DNA from 4 places in the Blautia acetica genome. Region 2 is predicted to be linked to each of the others. Evidence: riboswitches for the same ligand, from Rfam matches in the RefSeq annotation. Region 2 holds a riboswitch; each other region holds the start of a gene.
The links. A riboswitch is a leader RNA that binds a small molecule or an ion and turns the genes downstream of it on or off. The one in region 2 is predicted to bind cobalamin.
Positions count from the first base shown of each region.

Region 1: another riboswitch for cobalamin. It lies ahead of WBS51_RS08470 (energy-coupling factor ABC transporter permease); the one in region 2 lies ahead of WBS51_RS10620 (DUF4430 domain-containing protein).
Region 3: another riboswitch for cobalamin. It lies ahead of WBS51_RS04565 (hypothetical protein); the one in region 2 lies ahead of WBS51_RS10620 (DUF4430 domain-containing protein).
Region 4: another riboswitch for cobalamin. It lies ahead of WBS51_RS05515 (ABC transporter substrate-binding protein); the one in region 2 lies ahead of WBS51_RS10620 (DUF4430 domain-containing protein).

Region 1 covers NZ_JBBEWO010000010.1:65,123-68,221, reverse strand. Annotated here, with positions in the region: gene cbiQ (cobalt ECF transporter T component CbiQ) at 1-344, opposite strand, end outside; gene WBS51_RS08475 (energy-coupling factor ABC transporter substrate-binding protein) at 369-671, opposite strand; gene WBS51_RS08470 (energy-coupling factor ABC transporter permease) at 673-1,419, opposite strand; cobalamin riboswitch at 1,570-1,750, opposite strand; gene hemA (glutamyl-tRNA reductase) at 1,907-3,099, shown strand, end outside.
Region 2 covers NZ_JBBEWO010000015.1:7,604-10,702, forward strand. Annotated here, with positions in the region: gene WBS51_RS10615 (LysR family transcriptional regulator) at 1-751, shown strand, start outside; cobalamin riboswitch at 795-982, shown strand; gene WBS51_RS10620 (DUF4430 domain-containing protein) at 1,153-3,099, shown strand, end outside.
Region 3 covers NZ_JBBEWO010000004.1:178,440-181,538, forward strand. Annotated here, with positions in the region: gene WBS51_RS04550 (DUF4097 family beta strand repeat-containing protein) at 1-478, shown strand, start outside; gene WBS51_RS04555 (PspC domain-containing protein) at 508-693, shown strand; gene WBS51_RS04560 (small, acid-soluble spore protein, alpha/beta type) at 761-964, shown strand; cobalamin riboswitch at 1,014-1,210, shown strand; gene WBS51_RS04565 (hypothetical protein) at 1,346-1,723, shown strand; gene WBS51_RS04570 (MFS transporter) at 1,810-2,988, opposite strand.
Region 4 covers NZ_JBBEWO010000005.1:160,362-163,460, forward strand. Annotated here, with positions in the region: gene WBS51_RS05510 (FecCD family ABC transporter permease) at 1-673, opposite strand, end outside; gene WBS51_RS05515 (ABC transporter substrate-binding protein) at 687-1,793, opposite strand; cobalamin riboswitch at 1,928-2,119, opposite strand; gene asnA (aspartate--ammonia ligase) at 2,167-3,099, opposite strand, start outside.

The DNA.
Region 1 (3,099 bases), on a different contig from region 2:
AGCTGTACCGCATAAAAAAAGGAATGGTAGCTTGCCGTCAGATACCAGTTTCCAAGGGGAATGGCAAAGAAATCCATGGGGACCTGTTTTAAATTGAACATAATGGCTATGGTACTTAAAAACAAAAATGCCAGAGGTACGGTGAGAAACTTAAGATAACGCAAAACAGGGACTCCCCCTTTCCAAACGGTAAGAATCCCTGTCACAGCTAATACGATACCTGCCACCGCAGTCGAACGACTCATTACACAGATACACAGTGTAATCACTGCAAAGGCAAATTTCTCACTGGCATTTTCATATCTAAGCCGGGAATTGTAACACAGCTTATCAATGACTATCATAGAAACTCCTTTCGCCAGAGAACTTTAGTTTTCATCTTTCATCCATTTTTTACGCTCTACAAAACGTCCCATAAAAAAGGCAATGACGCCTACGCCAATACCGGTCTGGAGACAGAAGAGCAGGCTTTCCACTTCGCCGGGAAGTTCTCCGCCAATGAGCTTTTCAAAAATGGGGGTTGCCCAGGGTTCATAGGAGGAATCCACTTCCTCTACCACGGTGCTTCCGGCATCGTCGGAACCGCCGAATTCCGCGTCTTTTAAGACAAACAGCGGAACAAATGCAATTAAGAAAATAACCAGAATGGCCAGAATGACTTTTTTCTTCATCTTATTTTCCCTCCTTTAAATAACCAATCGCACGAAGTTCCGGTTTAGCATAGGTTTCCAGACCCATGATAATCAATACCGTGATGACGCCTTCAATAAGAGCCAGAGGAACCTGTGTAGGTGCAAATACCAGCAGGAATTTGCCTACTGCAGCGCCAAAGGTGGTATCCGCATGATGGGCAAGAGCCATCTGTACCGCAGTCACGCAGTATGTAAATAAGTCACCTAAAAATGCGGCCAAAAATACACAGACTTTTTTATCCACATTGGCCTTTTTCAGCACAACATAAAGACCATAAGATACAAAAGGTCCTGCGATTGCCATGGAGAATGTGTTTGCTCCAATCGTAGTCAGTCCGCCGTGTGCCAGTAAAATAGCCTGGAACAGGAGAACAATCAGCCCCAGAATGGAAACGGCAGACGGGCCAAACAGAATTGCTCCAAGCCCGGTGCCTGTCATGTGAGAACAGCTTCCGGTTACGGAAGGAATCTTCAAGGAAGAAATTACAAAGACAAAGGCGCCGGACATAGCCAGCAGGGTGACCAGATTTCGGTGTTCGTTTAAAGTTTTTTTGATAGACATGAATCCTGCAATGAGAAACGGTACGCACAGGACACCCCATGCGATGCAGAATCCTCCCGGAAGGTAACCTTCCATAATGTGCATGGCACTGACGGTTGGGACAATGCCGAAGGTAAGCGCAAAGGCGCTTGCCAGTACCAGAATACGTTTTTGATTTTTACTCATTTTTCTTCTCCCTTCTGATTTGCATGAATAAAATAAAAAACCTGTACGGCAGGGACCGACAGGCATCAGAAGAACAAGAGGTTATAGCAAGGTGAATTGATATGCTATGAGCCAACCTGTTCTTACACAAGGCCATCGTTCGTAACCTGTGTAAATCGCATGTATAAGGCAGGTCTTCTGACTCAGGTATCTTTGCTGCATTTTGCCTTCCCATTACAACAGTGGCATATTAAAATACAGCTCCTCCATTACAGCGGCGTGACCGTGTAAGATTTTCACTTAACTTTCCTATTCTCCTGCATAGCAGGCACCGTTATACATTCAATTCTTGTTCCATTGTAGCATATAGGGAAATTTTGTCAATGTTTTGTCAAATGAAATTGTACAAAAATCACAAAATACTTAAGTTGCACCCAAAAGAATTCTATGCTAAGATGAAAAAAGATTTTTAAGAAAAGCAACAAAAGATATGGGAGATTAAAAAACAATGAGTATTTCCATGATTGGCATTGACTACAGCAGAGCAGCCGTGGACATCCGCGCACAGTTTTCTTTTACCAAGAAAAACGCTGTAGCTGCAATGGAACATTTAAAGGAAGAACCGGGCATTGCAGGCTGTATTATTTTGTCTACCTGCAACCGAATGGAAATTTGGGCAAGCACCACGGAAGACTGGCAGGGTTCTCTCTATGAATTTTTGTGCCGGGAAAAAGGGAAAGAACCGGCAGAATATGCACAGTATTTTGCGGAAAGGACAGAAGAGGAAGCAGTAGAACATCTTTTTTATCTTACCAGCGGTCTGAAATCCCAGATTCTGGCAGAAGACCAGATCATTACCCAGGTAAAGGATGCTCTGAGTTTGTCCAGGGAAGCCTACTGCACGGACAATGTGCTGGAGGTACTGTTTCGCATGGCGGTGACGGCAGCCAAGAAGGTAAAGACAAAAGTCATCTTTTCCAGGGGCAACAGTTCCGTGATTCATCAAGCCATTCACTGCCTGGAGGAAAAGGGCTTTTCCTTGTCTGGCAAAACCTGCATGGTTATCGGAAACGGAGAAATGGGCAAGGTGGCGGCGCTGGCTCTTAGAGAAGCAGGTGCAGAGGTGACGGTTACGGTGCGCCAGTATCGAAGCGGCATTGTCAATATCCCCAAGGGCTGTGAGCGGATTAATTACGGTGACCGGGGAGAATTTCTGCCTCAGTGCGATTTGGTTGTCAGCGCTACGGCCAGTCCTAACTATACACTGACCAGGGAGCTTCTGGAAACCGTCCCGCCCGTGGAACATCTGGTATTGATTGATTTGGCCGTACCAAGAGATATTGAACCCTCTGCCGGAGAACTTTCCGGTATTACCCTGTACGACATAGACAGCTTTAAGATTGATGCGGTTTCTCCGAAGCTGCAGCAGAGTCTGGAAAAAGCCGGGGAAATTTTGCAGGAACAGATGGAGGATTTTTACAACTGGTATGGCGGCAGAGACTTAATTCCCAGAATCCAGGACATTAAGGCAGAGGCGGTGCAGGATTTAAATCTCCGGATACTGAAAATTCTGCGGAAAACTCCCATGGAAGAAAAAGACCGGGAAAATCTGCTGCAGGCCATTGATACAGCTGCGGCAAAGGTGGTTAACAAAATGATGTTCGGGCTGAAGGATTCTCTGGAAGAAAAGGAATTTTTAAA
Region 2 (3,099 bases):
GATGACAAAAGAAGGGGAACTGGTTTACGAACAGGTAAGAGAGATTCTCAAAAGCCTGCAGACGATTCAGGATGTGAAAAACCTGGAAAAGAAGGAGCCTCTTTTAGTAGCTGCCATGCCAAGCAGTTGTTTCGCCGGAATCTTTGCTTCCTTTTATGCAAAAGCGGAAGGAATGCAGGCAGGGTACTGGGAAGGAGCTTTGGATAAGGTCATTCACCGCACGGCCCACCGCCAGGCACAGGTAGGTCTTGTATTCATTTCCTCGCATCAGAAAAAGGCCTCAGAGCGACTTTTGAAAAAGATGAGGCTGGAATTTCACCTGCTGAGGGAAACAAAGCTGGCTCTTTATGTGGGGCCGAAAAGTCCGTATTATGAACAGAAAACCATAAAAAAAGCAGACCTGCAGAAGATTTCCCTGGTGCAGAATATGGCAGAGGAAATCCCTTCTTTTTACAATCTCAATTCCCGTCATTTAAAAGGCGAGATACCGGATGGGGCAAAAGCGGTAAACGGTGTTCTGGTGAACAGCGCCCATGCTATGAAGCAGCTGCTTTTAAAAACAGAGCTGGGAAATATCAGCACCGGATTTGATTTGTGCTGTGACAAGAAAAGCAGGCTCCATAAGCTGGAACTGGAGGACTGTGGGGCAGATATTTCCTGCGGCTACGTCAGACGGGCGGATACAGAGCCTGGAATCTGCACAAAACAGTTTTTGGAATTTCTGGAAGACAAATTCGCAGAAATGCATTGACACTTTGACTAACATTGTGTAGTATAGAGTAGAAAGAAAGGTATAACTGCATAATAATAACGGTCACCGGATGTGTTACATGTCCGGAGTTAAAAAGGAAATCCGTGTAAATCGGATACAGTCACCTCTACTGTGAAATGGACAAGGAAATAGTACCATTGGGGAAAACCCGAGAAGGTATTTCTGCGGAAGAAGTTGAGTCAGAAGACTTGCCGTTATAAACGTTTCGTGTTTCCGGGCTGAGGATGTTTTGCGGTTTTACAATATGAAAATTTAATATGGTAAAGTGATAATAGAGGCTCTTTTGTCTGGTAAAGATGAGAGAGCCTTTTTTGCATGCAAAATTTCCTCAAAACAAACATAGGACAATTATGCAGAATAAAAAGAAAAGGAGAAAACATATGAAACACAAGAAACGACGTGCGGGCAGCCGAATGCTCAGTATTGTTCTGGCCATGGTTCTCATGGTATCGGGTATTACTGTGCCGGTGCAGGCAGACACATTGCCCGCAGCAGAAGAAAGCACTGCTTATGAGCAGCAGGCAGAAAACGTGGAAAGTACGGAACATTACCAGGAGCCGGAAAATCAAGAGTCAGAAATTCAGGAGCCGGAAGAAGCGGTGCAGCCGGAAGCGGGTGAAACAGAGCAGATTTCGGTTCCTGAAATGGTGCCGGGAGAGGCAGAAACCACGGAAGACCAGGCCGCAGAAGAAAAGCCCTATGTATACTTCCAGTATGATGACGGAAGAATACAGGAAATGGATGAAAACAACACCTTTACTTTAAATGCCATGGACGAAGGTACTTTTGTTCTGGCAGGCACAGACAAACGGCCAGACTGGAATGTATCCGCAAAAGTGTATACATCGGATATAGAATATACCAAACACTATTGGGTAAATGCCAGCGGACGGTATCAGCCGGCAGACCTCCGGGTTGTGGAAGGTTATGTCTGCAACGCAGACAACATGGGAGAAGTCTTCCAGAGATTTAAAATCAACAATGTTTCCAGTAATGTGGAAGAGCTGAAGGTTTTCGTAGGAGACCAGGAAGTATCTTTGGACAAACCTTACGAAATGCACGGAACAGACAGCGGAGTTGCCTATTTAAAGGCCAGAGTCAAAGGCTCAGACGAATTTAAGAAGGTTCCCGTCGCCGCTATGTATCATGAGAATATCAGCGGCCCCGGCATTATCCAGAATCATGCTGAGGGCAGCAAATTCACCATGGAAAGCGAAGGAGAGGCTGTTTTCAAGCTTGGCATGGGGGAAGATAAACAACGCCTTTCCAAAGAGTTTAAGGTCATCTCCAAAAACGTAGCGTTGGAAGACTTTCAGGTTACTGTTCCAAGTGTCTGGTATATAGATTCCTGGAATCCTCTGGGCGGTTACTATGTAGGTATCACCAAAGGAAATGACCCGGATGATTATAACTGCAGCTTTACGCCGTATAATGCCACAAATCAGAAGCTTGTCTGGGAGGCAAAGACACCGGAAATTGCAGAGTTTATGGAATATTTCGGAAACGGCATTGTGCCAAAGAAGGCAGGCGTGGCAAAATTCCATATTTACAGCCAGGAAGATAAGGATATTTCTCAGGACATTAGTGTGGAATTCAAATATAAATACCCCCTGCAAAAGGCAGAATCAGAAAAGGATACCTATGAACTGGAAGAAGGCAGTTCCAAAAGCGTTCAAATTACACCAACACCTTCCAATGCTACGGAGCAGAGATTTAACTGGTCTTACAGCAAGGAAGGAATTGTAGAAGTTACAGATGAAGTGCAGACAGTCGTTGGAAATGTAAATGCACCCAGAAAAACCGTACACACCATTAAGGCAAAAAAAGCCGGAGAAGTACAGGTAATAGGAACACCCTGGGACGCTACGGCAGACTGCAAGCCTGTACAGTTTACTGTGTTGGTCAGCAAGGGCGGTATAGTTCCCGACGATACAGACTATACGGCTTTGGTGAAAGAGGATATACAGCATGGCATGGATTATCTGCAGAAAGAGCCTGTAAATGCATACGGAGACGAATGGAATATTTTCACAACCCTTCGTGCAGGCGGAACCATCAGCCAGGAAAATCTGGACGCTTATTATGCCAGTGTGTCGGAAAAATTAAAAACAGGGCTGACAAAGCTTCGGGCCACAGATGTGGCAAGAGTCAGCATTACCTTGGCAGCTATGGGAAAAGATTTGACAGATATTGACGGTGTCAATCTGATGAAGGCGCTCTATAATGATGAACTGAAGATGAAAATCGGCAAAGATACCTCCAATGCCCCTATATGGGCTTTGATTGCACTGGATTGTCAGAATGCAGATATTCCAAAGGATGCAGTA
Region 3 (3,099 bases), on a different contig from region 2:
TCGGATTCTGGGAGTCCGGGAAGACGATACGGTAAGCCGCAGCTCCGATAATAAGGAATTGTATATAGAAGCCGAAGGCGACCATGACAGCGAAAAGACAAAACTTGTGATAGAAGTACCGGAAAATAAAACATTCAAAGATCTGGAGCTGGTTTCCGATACGGCTCAGATAAAAACAGTGGGAAAACTGCGGACCGATAAGGCTTATCTGGAAACAGATACCGGAAGTGTGCAGGCAGAGTATCTGGAATTTCAAACAGGAGAAATAGAGTGTTCCACCGGAAATCTCCAGGTGAAATGTGCCGGAAAACTAAACGATTATACCGTTTATGCAGAAAGCGACAGCGGCAATCTGGTTCTGGATGGAAAGGAGTATGTGGGTTACCAGGAAGGCGTTTTCGGAAATGCGGACAGCCAAAAGACCATAGACGTGTCAAATGATATGGGAAATATGGAAATCGAGTTTGAAAGTAAATAAAAAATAGAAGCAAGGAAAGGAGTTATCATATGTCTGATAAAAGATTGTATCGTTCCTCTGTAAATTATATGTTGGCAGGGGTCTGCGGAGGAATTGCAGAATATTTTAATATTGACCCTACTTTAATAAGGCTGGCATGGATTATCTTGACCTGCATGAACTGCGGCACAGGAATTGTGGCTTATATCATTGCAGCCATTGTAATTCCAAAATAAAATTTACAGACGGTATAAAGTGAGAAAAAAGGGTCATACTCCAGTTAGAAAGGAGTGTGGCTTTTTTATGGCAAAGAAAAAAGAAGAAAAAATTGATTTAAACAATATTCCGGAAGAGGAAAAAATAAAATATGAAATTGCCGGAGAACTGGGACTTTTGGACCGGGTAGCTGCAAATGGCTGGAAAAGCCTGTCTGCAAAGGAAACGGGACGTATCGGCGGGCTTATGACAAAACGCCGAAGAGAACAGCAAAAAACAGGAGAAAATTAGGAAAAGTGCTTGACGCGGCTTGGAGGCAATGGTATTATAATCAATGTATAATTCCATAAACCTATTAAGTGCACCGTGTTGACCGCACAACACTGGTGAAAAGGGAATCAGGTGTGAGTCCTGAGCGATCCGGTCACTGTATTTGGGGAGTGATGCCGCAGAAGTCCATTGTACGAAGCAGTACGAGAAGGAGCGGCAAAGCGATGAGCCATGAGTCAGGAAACCTGCTTAGTAGTAGTAAGGTGATAACTTCCGTGCAAAGTTTGAAATCCCTCACACTGTTTACAGACAGTTGACGAGTCCGCTTTCACAAGGAAGGTGGATTTTTTTATGGAATTGCCGAAAGGTGAACCTGAACTTATAGAATTATGCATTGATTAAATGGCAGGTGGTATATTCCCTGATTCTATGTTTCCTGTTTGGCTGTTTACAGGTTTTGTTTTCCCGCAACAAACAAAACCGCGCATCCTCCGCAGAGAGCAGGAAAGCTTCGTGACCGGAATCAGGGAGTGTCCATCAAAAAGATTTCTACATAGTCTCTTATCCGCAATTCAGCGGGAAATTTCAAGTTATAGTATTTATGGGAAAAAATATAAAAAGGAAAATGGGAAAGTGCATTGTCTGACAGACATTTCTATTTCTAATGTTCAGTTTGATGGAAACAAACAGGAAATTTTTATTGCTGTTCCTTTTATGACTTGGCCTGCAGGGTTGGAGGCGATGAGTTTGTACTGTTTCTGCCGGACACCATGGATATAAAGTTGTATAAAAGAAATGCAGGAAGGGGTGTCGGTAAATACCGATTTTTAAGCTCTAAATCTTAAAAAACCCCTTAACTGCATTTTTTAAAGCGCACTTTTTCTCATTTTTCGTATATGTCTTACCAGCAGAAGAATGCAAACCAGGTCAATGACCACAACTGCAATAATGGATTGCATACCATAGTAAATACCGGCAGTTTCTGCAATTTTACCGATAATGGACGGCATGAGAATAGAGCCGAAACTGGCAAGAGTGAGAATGAAACTCCAGGCCAGAGAATATTTTTGGATAAGGCTTCCGGAAAAGGAAACCGTAGTGGGATAAAGCCCTGCCATACTGAAGCCAAAGCCCATAATTCCCACAAGAATCAGCGGTGTAGTGGAACTGAACAGCAGTAGGATTAAAAATCCCACCAGTCCGAAGCCCATGACAAGCAGCAGCCATTCCTTATGAACTCTGGTGGAAAGCCAAGCCGTTAAAAGGCGGCCAGCTAGAATCATGACCCATAAAAGGCTGGCCGTGACCTGAGAAAGAGATGCGGGCAGCAGTCCGGTATCCTTAAAGTAAGTAATCATCCAGCCAATTACTCCCTGTTCTGCACAGAGATAGAAGAAAAGAGTCAGTGTGCAGAGATAAAACAGCGGTTCTTTGAAAAAAGCAAAATCAGCAGCTTTTTTTATCTGTTCTTCTTTTTTTTCTTTAACAGAATCAGGAATCATAAAATACATGACCCAGCTTAAAACCCCCATAATCAGCATGAAAGAACAGGCGTAAATCCAGTTATCGCTGTTTGTCCGCGTCATGGCAAGCAGCAGAAGCGGGAAAGTAAAGGCGCCGACAGCAAACATGGCATGCAGGCCATTTAAGAGCGATGCCTTACCGGGAGCCAGTTCGTTAATGGAGGTGTTGCAAAAATTACTGGTAGCGCCCCGGGCCATACCGGTGAGGAAAAAGGCCAGTGCCAACATAAAATTATTGTCAGAAAGAAGAATGACCAGGTAGGAAAGGGCAATGAAAGAATTGAAAAAAAGAATGCTTTTCTTTCTTCCCCAGACCTCGGATAAAGCGCCGCAGGCAAAGCTGGAAATCAGATTTCCTACGGAATGAAGGCTGACAATCATACCGCAAAAAGCATAGGCCAGTCCCCGGGAATCCCGGATATAAGGCAGGAGTGAGCCAATGGAGAGTGCAAGCATACCATTTATGATGAAGACGCCGTAGCTGCACAGAAATTGTCTGTTTTGAGTTTTGTCTTGAAACAATGATAAGTCCCCCTCTTTTTAAAATTGAAAATGCAAAATCGAGTATAGTCTAAAACAAATCTGCAGTTTCGTCAATGGAAGAATCCCACTTTGTAATGCGGAAATAGTAAC
Region 4 (3,099 bases), on a different contig from region 2:
ACACAGCAGAGATAACCAGTATCATGGGCAGCAGTATCCGGATATTGTCCCAGTCTGCAGAAGCCAGACTTCCCATACTCCAGTATGTAATTTCTGCCGTAGCGTTTTTATCCTGGGCAATATAGATAATGAAGTTGGCAAAAGCCGCGCAGACCGAACTCACAGCCATACCTGCCAGAATCAGTTTTCCGGCATTTGACCGGCCTCCCATGCCGGATATAAACAAAACTGCAAAAGAAGCCAGCACAGCCCCTGCAAAGGCCAGAATACCTACCGCATTGTCACCAAGAGCGGAACCAACTCCCAGCATAATGGCCAGCGCCGCTCCCAGATAAGCCCCGGAAGATACCCCCAGTACATAAGGGTCTGCCAGCGGATTTTTCACCACAGCCTGCATAACAACACCGCAAATGGAAAGTGCCATTCCTACCGCAGCAGCCAAAAGAACTCTGGGAAACCGTATGAGCCATACCACATCATGCACAGCTCCCCCGGAATACTCGGACAGAGCATCTATATGAAAAATTTCGTAAAAAATAACGCGATACACTTCTTTTATAGAAATATCTGCATTTCCAAACGTAATGGAGGCCAGTATTGAAAATACCAGCCCCGCCACCAATGCAAGGACAGCCACCCTATAAGCAGAAGTTTTTAAGCCCTTCTTTGTCACAGCACCTGCACCTCTATTCTCCTAATTTCAAATCCGGATAAAGTCCTTTTGCAATGGTTTCAATACCGTCCTGTGTCCTTGTTGCACTGGCATACATTTCGCTGAGCATAATGGGTACCACTCTCTGATTTTTCACTGCATCCAGACTTGCATAAGTCTCGTCCTCCAGGAGTACATTCAGCTTTTCCTGCTTCACCGTTTCCGGGTCATCTCCGGAATATGGCATATATACTACAAAAATCACATCCGGATTGGCGGTAATCACATCTTCTTTTCCGAGAGAAGAACCATCCGGATTCGCCAGTGTTCCCCCAAGCTGTGTTACCATATCTCCCGCAAGAGAGTCCTGTCCATAATTGGTAAATCCGTCCTTTCCTGATTCCAGTACCAGCACGGAAGGCTTTTCCGTCTCTCCCTTTGTCTCCTCTTTCACGGTTGCTATGGTATCCTTCATTTCATTTACAATTCCTTCCGCCTTATCCTGTACATCGAAAATCTTTCCCATGTTCAGAATATCCGTATATTCATTCTCCAGAGATTTTTCTGCCACTGCCGTGTTGCTGCTGATGTATACATTCGTTCCCTTGTCAATCCATTCCTGTGCGTCTCCCAGTGTTTTGTCTCCGAAAAGAGAACTCCAGGAAAAAATCATATCCGGCTCCAGCATGGTAACGGTTTCCTTAGAGGGTGTAAATTCATCTAAATATTTCACCTTGGAAAAAGCGGATTTCTGTGCTTCGGGAACCTCATTGTCCAGACCTGCCGTGGCCGCAAGATGGTCTTCCAGCCCCAGCTCCAGCATGGTTTCTATACAGCCCTGATACACAGCCAGCACTTTTTCAGGCGCTTTTTCGTAAGTTGTGGAGTATTCCTTTCCATCTTTACCGTAAGTGGTAATCGTCAGCGGATATTCCGTCTTTTTCGTATTTTCTGTCTGTGGGTCTTCCTCTTTTGCGGAAGCACTGTTCTCTGCCTGGTTGTCTTCTTTAATACTTTCCGCGCTTCTTCTCTGTTCCTCTGTACTGTCGCTGCTGTTTCCCTGGCAGGCAGTCATTCCCATTGTCATACCTGCGGCCAGTAAAATGGCGGTCACTTTGCTGCATACTGCTTTTTTCTTCATTGTCGTACTGCTCCTTTCGCCTTTCCATCCGCGTAAACGAAAAGGCCTGCCTTTCCTGTAAAAAGAAAAACAGACCTTTTCTTCCGCAAATCCCTCGCCTGCGGTTTTATAGATGTGCACTTTTACCCGGAAGTTTCATCTTTTTCTGCCAAGCAGGTCTCCTGACTTACAGCTCCTCATCTGCTTCTGCCTTCTCACATATTTGTATGCAATGGCGTCTCTGAAGCAGACTCCCTGTTTACAGTGGCCGGACCGTCGAAGATTCTCACTTCGTTCCCTTTTCAGATAATTTCGCAAAATTATTCACTCAACAGAACCATTCTTTGTTTAAACATCCTTAATCTAACACATTCCGGCAAAAGTTGCAAGAAAGTTAAAGAATTTCGATTCCCGCCTTTTCACAGGCTTTCAATGTCTCTTCATCCCAAAGAGAGGCCTGTACCTCTCCCACATGGGCTTTTTTCAGAAGCAGCATACAAATCCGGGACTGTCCGATACCGCCGCCAATGGTCAGAGGCAGTTTTCCCTCCAGCAGCATTTTGTGGAAAGGAAGATTTCTTCTGTCATCACAGCCTGCTTTGGTAAGCTGCTCATCCAGGGCTTTTTCGTCCACACGAATTCCCATGGAAGAAATCTCCAGCGCACACTGCAGAGGTTCGTGCCAGAAGAGAATATCACAATTTAATTTCCAGTCGTCATAATCCGGCGCTCTTCCGTCATGTTTCTGCCCTGAGGCCAGCACATCTCCAATCTGCATAATGCACACGGTTTTATGCTCTTTTGTATAGGCATTTTCCCTTTCCTTTGGTGTGAAATCAGGGTATAAATCTTCCAGTTCCTGTGTGGTAATAAAAGAAACTTCTCTGGAAAGCTCTGTGTCCAAATGCTCATACTGGTATTTAATTTCATCCAGGGCATTACAGATGGCACCCACAATACGATTCACTGTATTTTTCAGGTATTCCGGATTCCGGTCTTCTCTGGTAATGATTTTTTCCCAGTCCCACTGGTCTACATAAACAGAATGCAGATTATCCAGTTCTTCATCCCTGCGTACTGCGTTCATGTCGGTGAGAAGTCCCTTACCTACATGAAAATCGTAACGGTACAGCGCCATACGTTTCCATTTCGCCAGAGAATGTACCACCTGTGCATTTACTCCTGCGTCCGGAATATCAAAGGTAACCGGGCGTTCCACGCCATTTAAGTCGTCGTTCAGACCAGAAGCCGGGTCTACAAACAGCGGCGCAGTCACCCTCTTTAATTTCAGTGCCATACACAGCTTTTTCTGCATAAGATTTTTAAT